DNA from 2 places in the Actinoplanes teichomyceticus ATCC 31121 genome. Region 2 is predicted to be linked to the other one. Evidence: riboswitches for the same ligand, from Rfam matches in the RefSeq annotation. Region 2 holds a riboswitch; the other holds the start of a gene.
The links. Region 2 has a riboswitch for cyclic di-GMP ahead of ACTEI_RS03190 (hypothetical protein). Riboswitches for the same ligand answer to the same signal wherever they lie in the genome.
Positions count from the first base shown of each region.

Region 1: linked by a shared signal. The riboswitch ahead of ACTEI_RS29065 (Calx-beta domain-containing protein) and the one ahead of ACTEI_RS03190 (hypothetical protein) in region 2 are both predicted to bind cyclic di-GMP.

Region 1 is NZ_CP023865.1:6,630,691-6,635,395, reverse strand. Features, by position in the region: gene ACTEI_RS29080 (ABC transporter permease) at 1-450, shown strand, start outside; gene ACTEI_RS29075 (sensor histidine kinase) at 429-1,616, shown strand; gene ACTEI_RS29070 (response regulator) at 1,613-2,230, shown strand; cyclic di-GMP riboswitch class I at 2,425-2,503, shown strand; gene ACTEI_RS29065 (Calx-beta domain-containing protein) at 2,518-4,705, shown strand, end outside.
Region 2 is NZ_CP023865.1:674,346-679,050, forward strand. Features, by position in the region: gene ACTEI_RS03185 (DUF5305 family protein) at 1-2,178, opposite strand, end outside; gene ACTEI_RS03190 (hypothetical protein) at 2,303-2,731, opposite strand; cyclic di-GMP riboswitch class I at 2,755-2,829, opposite strand; gene ACTEI_RS03195 (ribonuclease domain-containing protein) at 3,062-3,490, opposite strand; gene ACTEI_RS03200 (hypothetical protein) at 3,606-4,705, opposite strand, start outside.

The DNA of each region.
Region 1 (4,705 bases), 2.3 Mb from region 2:
GCCGAGGCGGCGCTGCTGATCCTGGTCGGCACGCTGGTCTTCGACATGCCGTTGCCGGACGCGGGCCGATGGCTCACCTTCGCCTGGCTGTTCACGCTGTCGGTGATCGCCTGCACGCTGCTCGGCGTCGCGGTCAGCGGGATCGTCAAGCACGCCCGTACCGCCGGAGCGATCCTCAACGTGCCGGTGGTGGCGCTCCAGTTCGTCTCCGGGGTGTTCATCCACCCGATCACCCAGCTGCCCGGCTGGCTGATCACGGTCGCCTCGTTCTTCCCGGTCAAGTGGATGGCCCAGGGTTTCCGGTACGTCTTTCTGCCGGATGGCATGAAGTCGCTGGAGGCGGCCGGGGCGTGGGAGCCGGGCCGGACGGCGATGGTGCTGGGCGCGTGGTGTGTGATCGGATCGGTGCTGTGCCTGGCGAGCTTCCGGTGGAACGACAAGGACCGCTGAGCCACCCGGTGGCCGTCCACAGCAGTTACTCACTGTGGTGGGACACCTACTTCGCGGTGATCGCGGTCGTCGTCGGCGCCACGATCACCGTCCTGGACGCCACTCCGGTCCGCCGCGTGGTGGCCCTGGTCGCGTTGGCCGCGATGGCCGGGTTGCACGCGGCGGTCGGGCGGCGGCTGAGCCGGCGCGTGGGCGACGGGATCATCTCGATCGTCGTGCTGTTCGTGCACATCGCCCTGTTCGCGGTGGCGATCGTCGCGCTCCCGGCCGCCGCCTGGCTGCTCTTCGCGGTGATTCCGCTGATCTTCCGGATGGCGCCGACCGGCGTCGCCATCGCCGCGGTGCTGCTGGTCAACGCGGTGCCGGTGGTGGCCGACGTGGTCACCGGGCACGGCGACGTGCGGATGGATCTGGTGATCGCCGCGGTGTCCGCGGCGTCCGGCATCTGGCTCGGCCTGTGGATCATCAAGGTGATCGAGCAGAGCACCGGGCGGGCGCACCTGATCGCCGAACTGGAGGCCAGCCGCGCGGAGGTGGCCCGGCTCTCCCACGAGGCCGGCGTCACCGCCGAGCGGACCCGCCTGGCCGGCGAGATCCACGACACCCTGGCGCAGGGCTTCACCAGCATCATCACGCTCATCCAGGCGGCCGATCCGGGGTTGCGTGACGAGCGCCTCGCGCTCGCGGTCCGCACCGCGCGGGAGAACCTGGCGGAGAGCCGGGCCATCGTCGCGGCCCTCGCACCGTCCGCGTTGGCGTCCGGTCTGCTCGATGCGGTACGCCGTCAAGCCGCCCGGTTCACCGAGGAGACCGGCGTGCCGGCCGGGTTCCGGGTCACCGGGGAGCCCCGTGAGCTGCCGACCGCCGTCGAGGTGGTGCTGCTGCGCGCGACCCAGGAGGCGCTGGCCAATGTGCGGCGGCACGCCCGGGCCCGGGAGGCCGCGGTGCTGCTGGCGTATTCTCCGGCGGCGGTGCGGGTGGTGATCCGGGACGACGGCTGTGGCTTCGCCCCGGCTTCGACGGGCGGGTTCGGGCTGCCCGGGATGCGGTCGCGGGCCGAGCAGGTGGGCGGCGTGCTGACCGTGCGCAGTGACCCGGACACCGGTACGACGATCGAGCTGGAGGTTCCCGCTCCTCCACCGGCCACTACGGAGGTGCGCGCGTGATCCGCCTGCTGCTCGTCGACGACCATCCGGTCGTACGGATGGGGTTGCGCGGGATGCTCGACGCCGAGCCGGACCTGACCGTGATCGGCGAGGCGTCCTCCGGCGCGGAAGGCGCCGAGCTCGCCCTGCGCGCACGCCCCGACCTCGTGCTGATGGACCTGCGGATGCCCGGCGGGGACGGGGTGGAGGCCACCGGCCGGATCCTGGCCGCCGACCCGGGCATCCGGGTGATGGTGCTGACCACCTACGAGTCCGACCGCGACATCCTGCGCGCGATCGAGGCCGGCGCCAGCGGGTACCTGCTCAAGGACGCGTCACCGGCCGAGCTGGCGGGCGCGGTGCGCGCGGCGGCCCGTGGCGAGACGGTGCTCGCGCCCAGCGTGGCGTCCACCTTGATCCGGCAGGTGCGCAGGCCCGCCCCACCGGCCCTGTCGGCGCGCGAGACCGAGGTGCTGAACCTGGTGGCGGCCGGTCTGACCAACGCCGACATCGGCAGGCGTCTGTTCATCTCGGAGGCCACCGTGAAGACGCATCTGTTGCGGGTCTTCAACAAGCTGGACGTCGCCGACCGTACGGCAGCGGTCACCACCGCCATGCGCCACGGCCTGCTGTAGCCCGCGGGTCCTATGTCGGACCGAAAGCGACCCCGGAGCATTGCGGGGGATTTACGCCGGAAAAATGCGTTCCGCCGGTAAGCGTGCAGTACGCCGATTAGATTACGGAAGGCGCAGCTAGCGCTGGATTCCGTCCGGTGGCTGAGCTGCTCATCGCCGGTACAGCCGGTTTCCGCAACCGCCTGAAGGTGCTGTACCCGAACAGGCAAACCCGTCGCGAGGCGGGGTCGCAAAGCCAGGGGCCTCCCCGATGGAGGCAGCCCAGCCGCCGAAGGAGACAGAAAGACATGCACGATCACAACCGCCATGCGGCCCCGGGCGGCTCCGTGCCGCTGGTGCTGCGTGGCCCCAAGTCGGTGCGGACGGTCCTGTCGGCTGCGGTAGCCGGCATCATCGGCCTCGCCCCCGCGTTCGTGGCCTCACCAGCCCTCGCCCAGGTCACACCGCAGTTCTATCTCACCACGTCCGCCACTCCGATCCCGGAGACCGATGTCATCACCGGCACCCCCTCCAGCCCGGTGCACAACTACGCGACGGCGACCGTCTCGGTGACCCTCACCGAGCCGGCCGGTTCCGGCGGCGTGACGATTCCATGGGAGACGGTCGACCGGACGGCGATCTCCACCGGCGTGCTGGCGTACCAGGACTACACGGCCGCCACCGGTTCGGTGACCATCCCCGAAGGGGAGACCAGCGCCACCGCCCCCATCCAGATCACCATTCTCGACGATCCCCTGTACGAGGGGACCACCCCGCAGTACTTCGACGTCCAGGTGCCGGTCTCGTACACCGCCCTCCAGCCGGTGTCGACCGCCGCGCGCTCGGCGCGCGTCTCCATCGCCGACAACGACCCGGTGCCGACGGTGAGCATCGGCGACGCGTCCCCCGCCTCGGAGAACTCGGTGCTCGCGTTCCCGCTCACCCTCTCCGGCCGGTCCGAGACCGCGGTGACCGTCAGCGTGACCACGGCGAACGGGCCGGCCAGCGCGAACGCGAATCCGGCCACCGCCGGCAGCGACTACACCCCGCTCAACGCCAGCGCGGTCAACATCCCGGCCCGCAGCCTGAACGGCCTGGCCCTGGTCACGACGCTGGCCGACTCGGTGTTCGAAGGCACCGAGACGGTCTCCGCCACCATCTCCGGCCCGCTGGGCGCCACCCTGGGCACCCCGACCACCGCCACCGGCCGGATCACCGACGCCCAGAGCGCGCCGATCCCGACGGTGTCGGCCTCGGCCCAGACACCCGCCGTCTACACCTTCGCCGAGGGGGCGAGCGGGGAGACGAACGCGGCGATCACCATCACGCTGCCCGCGGCGCAGACGGTTCCGGTCCGGATCGACTACGCCATCACCGGGGGCACCGCGACGGCGGGCGTCGACTACCGGGCCACGAACAGCAGCCTCACGATCGCGCCCGGTCAGACCACCGCGACGATCCCGGTGACGATCATCGGCGACACCGTCTACGAACCCGGCGGTGAGACCTTCACCCTCGCGCTGACCAGCCCGAACGGCTCCATCGGCACGTTCACCCCGCAGACCTTCACGATCACCGAGGCGGGCGACGACGTGGCGCCCGCGTGGACCGTGGAGGACGTGTCGATCGCCGAGGGCAGCACCGGCACCACCACGGCACGTATCCCGATCCGGCTGAGCGGGCCGACCAACGCCGACGTCACGTTCAGCATGCCGCTCACGCCGGTCACCCTGGAGGAGACCGGCACCAACGCGCCCGGGACGTACGGCCAGGACGACTACAACAACCCGGCCAGCAACGACGTCACGATCACCGCGGGCAGCACGGTCGGCTACCTGGACGTGCCGATCAACGCGGACACGGTGTTCGAGACGGACGAGACGGCGACCGTCGCCCCGACGGTCTCGGTCGGCGGCTCGAACGTCGCGTCCGCCGTGGCGCCGGGCGGCCAGCACACCGCGACGCTGACCGTGCGCAACGACGACGCGGCCCCGACGATCACGTTCAACCAGACCTCCGGCTCGGAGGGCACCACGCTGCGCCTCAACGGCACGGTGGTGGGCGTGGCCGAAGCCGCCTACACCCTGGGCCTGACCTACGTCGGTACCGGCGCCAACGCGGCCACCGCGACCCAGGACTTCACCGTCAGCACGTCGCCGACGCCGCAGACCACGGTCACCGCCACCGCCGGCGCCGCCGCGCCGACCCTCAACGTGCCGCTGGCCGAGGTCTACCTGGAACCGGACAACGTCGACGAGCCGACGGAGACCTTCGGGGTCGTGGTGACCGAGACGACCGGTTCGCCGATCGGTATCGGCAGCACGACAGGCGTGTTCCGGATCAACGACGATCCGGGCGACCTGCCGCCGTCCGCCTCCATCGCCGAGACGGCGTCGGTCGACGAGCCGGCCAGCACGGTCAGCGTGCCGGTGACGCTGACCTTCAACGGCGAGACCACGTCGACGCAGCAGACCGTCACCGTCCCGTACTACACGG
Region 2 (4,705 bases):
TGGTTGTTCCTCCGTGATGGGTGGCGGGGCTGGTTGTTCCTCCGTGATGGGCGGCGGGGCTGGTTGCTCTTCCGTGGTGGGTGGCGGAGCGGGGTGTTCTCCCGTGGTCGGGTGCGGCGCGGGCTCGGATTCCTCCGTGGCGGTGGCCCCGGCGGGCGGTTCGGGTGCCGTGGTGCCCGGCTCCGCGGCGGCGGGAGCGGTTCCGATCCGCTCCGGCCCGCGATCTTCGGTGAGCCGGGCGAGAACATCGGCGCTCAGTTCCTGGGTCTGCTCGGGAGACGGCTGCTCACCCGGCTCCGGCTCGGTGGCCCGGTCCGGCGCCGCCATCTGCCCGGATTCCGCGGCGGCCCGATCCGGTGCGGCGGGCCGTTGGGCCTCGGCAGACCGTTGGGCCTCGCCGGACCGTTGGGCCTGGGCTGAGCGCGGGGCGTCGGCAGACCGTTGGGCCTCGGCTGGGCGCGGGGCCTCGGTGCGGTGCGGGGGTGACCCGGCGGCGGGCTGCCCGGATCGGACGTCCGGATGCTGATCAGATCCGGTCTCGGGCGGCTTGTCGGGGACGATTCCGGCGGCCTCCGGACCGCCCGCCTCCCCGGCCGGCGCCGGTCGGCCTGCGGTGCCGATGACCGAGGCGATGCCGATGGCGGCGCTCCGCCGCATGTGCCGGGCCGGATGGGGTACGCCGGAGAGCGGCGGCCTCGCGGTGCTCGGGCGGGGCGCGACGATCCGGTACCGGTAGGTGACGCCGTCGTCGCGGACCACGAAGTCGTCGGCGCCGTCGGGGCGGGTCCAGGTGAGGACCATCTGGCCGTACTTCTCGGCCAGCCGCACCAGCGCCGGGAACGTCGCCACGGTCACCACCGGCTCGTCCGGCCGCCCGCCGACCGGCTCGACCGGGACGAGCAGATGACCGTACCGGCGTTCGATCTGTGCCCGGGTCATCAACGGCACATGTCGCAGCGCGGCCATCCCGACGCCGACCATCCCGGCGACGGCGGCGAGCAGCAGCCAGCCGGCGTACCTGCGGGCCACCGCGGCGGTCGTCAGGTCGTGCCCGAGCACACCGATCCGCCGGGGCTGGAGCCCGCCGCCGGAGGTCGTCGCCGTCCGGTTGACGACGAGGCTGCCCGGGCCGCCGGGCAGGGCCAGCTGGAGCTGGCTGAGCGCCAGGGACAGCTGGGGTTCGAAGGTGGCGCCGTCGGGGTGCTCCACGCGTGCGGTCACCGTGATGGTGACCGGGCCCAGATCCGAGCCGATCGCCTTGGCCGCCGCCTGCACGCGGTCGTCCATGCCGTCGAGGTCGAGCAGGACCGTGCCGGTGTAGCGGTCGGTGGTGAACGGCCGTGCCTGCGAGAGCCGCATCGTCGAATGCCAGCCCGCCCCGGACGAGAGCCGGGCGTCGACGCTGATCCTGCCGGGTGCGCCGCGGTACTGCAGTTGCAGATCGACGAGGTCGGTGAGCTTGCGGTAGATCGGGTCGGGGGAGTAGGCGACGGTGCCGTCGTACGCCGCGGACGCGCCCACCTCGGCCGAGTAGGAGAACGTCATCGACTCCCCGGCCCGCGCGCTGCTCGGAGCCGCCTCGGTGGCCGGCCTCATCCAGCCCAGGACGGCGAGGAGCGTACCGGCGACCGCGCACAGGGCGGTCACGGCGGCCAGGACGCGCAGGGCGGGGTGGAGGCGGCCGACGGCCTTGACGGCGAGCGCAGCCGTCCCCCAGGAGCCGCCTTGGCCAGCCATGCCCTTCACTCTCTTCTTCCGGCGCCCACGAGGCATGTCCCTGCGTGTCCGGGCTCGGGCCGCCCCGCCGCTGACGACGAGGAAGCCGAGCACGCCGAGACCGGTGGGACTGAGCAGCGGCCGCAGCCAGGCGCCGCCGTGGGGGACATGGAGGACCGCCCGCCCGATCAACTCATCGGCTGTGGGGGTGACCGCGTCGATCGACGGGTTGTTGTCGCCCTGGAAGACATAGCCGGTCTCTGCGTCGCCGCCGATGATGCGATGCAGCGTCTCCACACCGCCGGAACCATGGTAGGCGGCTATCTGGCCGACTTCGTAGGAATCGGCTCTCAGCAGGACCGCCAGATCGCCGGCCCGGTAGGTGGGCTCCATGCTGACGCCGTGCGTGACGACGTAGGAGATGCGATGCGTGGCGACAGCCCATGCGGCAATGGCCGCCATCGTGAGGATGGCGGCCATTGTCAGACGTCGGGCCCGGGAAATGGCTACTCCGTCATGCCGGACGGCAGATGGCGAACAGCAGTCATCCTGCCATCGGACCCGGGCGGTGGCAGGGATTGCCGGATCAGGCGGCCACCGTGACGTCCAGGGCGGTCACCACGGTCAGGTAGTCGGTGCCGGTGTTGGCCACGGTGCAGTCCCACTTGGTGGTGCCGCTGTTGTACGAGCAGGTGAGGGGCTTGGTGGTGCTCGGGGTGCCGCCGGCGCTCGTGCCGGTCAGCACGCCGGTCACGGTGGCCGTGGTGGGCAGCGCCGCGCTGGCGCCGGCGAGGGTGAGCGTCGCCCCGGTGATGCGCTCGCCGTAGGTGCCGTCGGCCACCAGCGAGGCGGCGCTGAGCACGGCGCCGTCGACGGTCAGGCCGACCTTGCCGCCACCGATGATGGTGGCGCTGCTGATCGACGTGGTGAGCCCGGCGGCGGTGAAGGCGGTGCTGCCCGCGGCGACGGCGCCGGCGACGGCCACGCCGCCGAGGAGCTGGAGCATGGTACGCATATCGGTCGTTCCCCTGTTCGTCCGGTGGTAGCCCAGCCGACCCCGTGGGTCCTGCGGCTTCGCGTCCCCGGCTCGTGCCGGGTTTGCCGTTCTCGCCGAGCGGACTCCGTTATCCCCTGGCAGCCGCCTTGTTCGGCCGGTAGCCGGGGCCGGGTGAGCTTTCGCGGTGACTTTCCGCGCCGGTCCGCTGAATCCGCGGGCTTGAGCATCCGTCGGGTGCGATCCGCCGGCACGTGGGTTGCGCGCAACGGGACACCGGTGGCCGGACGACCGGAAAAGCAGCGCGGCGGCCGTCTGCCAGACGGCCGCCGCACGTGTGCAAAAACGGTCTCAGAGCTTGTAGAACGTCACGTAGTGGTCCGGGGTGAAGTACGCGACCTTCGTGCTCCGGTTGACCACGATCCGGTACGCGTCCCGCGACGCGCCCCTGGCCCGCGAGTAGACGTCGTACTCGTTGTAGGTGGCCGACGGCAGGTAGCCCTCCCGGTTCTGGAAGGTTCCGCCGGTGTAGTTGTAGTTGCCGTACGGCCACGAGTACCAGCCCGCGCTGGTCGGCCACCCGAGCGTCCCCCAGCCGGTGTAGGCGGTGCGCGCCGCCGAGCAGCGGCTGATCGTGCACGAGGAGTGGACGGCGGCCTGCGCGGCGGCGGTGTGGGTCGGGGCGACCACGGCCGGCGCGACCAGCGCGGTGCCGGCCAGCCCGAACACCAGCGCGAGGCTGAGGAGCAGTTTGCGGACGCGGGGCAGGGGATGGGTCACGGTCGAACTCCGATGTGCGGCGAGGGGATGGGGCGCGGACACCGGCCATCGTTTCGGCCCGGGCCGCCCGGCGGTACCTCCCGGCTACATCATTTCATCGGAGTTCACGGATGTTTTACTGTCCGCCGAGCCCGCTCACCCAATCGACATAGTCTGTTTCCGCGGTGGACCGGCGCTGGCCCCCGGGGTGCGGGCCGCTGATCGACGTGGGTTCGACGACCGGCCCGCGCGGCGCCGGGACCCGGGGCTGCTCGGCCGTGATCGAGCCGGCCCGACCGGTCGGCTGGCCGGCGGCGAAGCCGTTGAACGAGTCCGCGGCCGGGGCGGCAGCGGCCGGGGCGGCAGCGGCCGGGGCGGCAGCGGCCGCGGCCCGGCGGGCTCGCCAGCCGCGCGCCCCGGATGCCGGTGTCGGCTGCTGGCCGGAGAATCGCGGCGCCTTCTCCGGAGCCGGCGCCTGCGGCGGGGCCTGGGTGGGCGCCGGCTGGGCGGGGAACGGGGCGCCGGAGCGGAACGGGCTGCCGGTGCCGCCGGAGAACGGGTTGTTCGGCGTGCCGGGCGCCGCGGTGATGACCCCGGTGTCGGACGGCCGCAACTGCTCGTCGGGGCGCAGCGCCGCGGCGGCCGCGGCCTGCGCGATGGCCGACCGCGTCGGGGCGTCCCGCTTCGGCAGCGCGGGCGCCGTCTCGGCGATGGCCGGGGTCGCGCTCGGGGCGGCGGGGGCCGGGGCCGGGCTCGCGGTGGTGGCGGCCGGGGTCGCGCCCGGACCGGTGGCGGCCGGGGCCGGGCTCGCGGTGGTGGCGGCCGGGGTCGCGCCCGGACCGGTGGCGGCCGGGGTCGCGGTCGGGCCCTCGGCGGCGGGGGTGGGCTTCTCCGGTGTCGCCACCCGGTCCGGGGCGCCGCGGATGATCGTGGCCAGCACCGAACCGAGCACGCCGGCGCCGCACGCGGTCATCGCCGACCAGTACGGGTCGGCGCGGAAGCCGGCCGCGGCCGACTCCGGGCCGGCGACCAGGTACGCCGTGGTGAGCAGCGCCGGACCGGCCAGCCCGGCCAGTCCCGCGGCCAGCGCCGACATCCGCCGCTTGCGCGCCACCCAGCCGATCGCCAGGCCGGCGAGCAGGGCCAGGGTCGGCATGGTGAGGAACGCGGTGTGCCCGGCGACGGCGGGCGGGATTAGGCTGCCGTTCAGCACGCCGAGGCGGATCGTGACCGGGG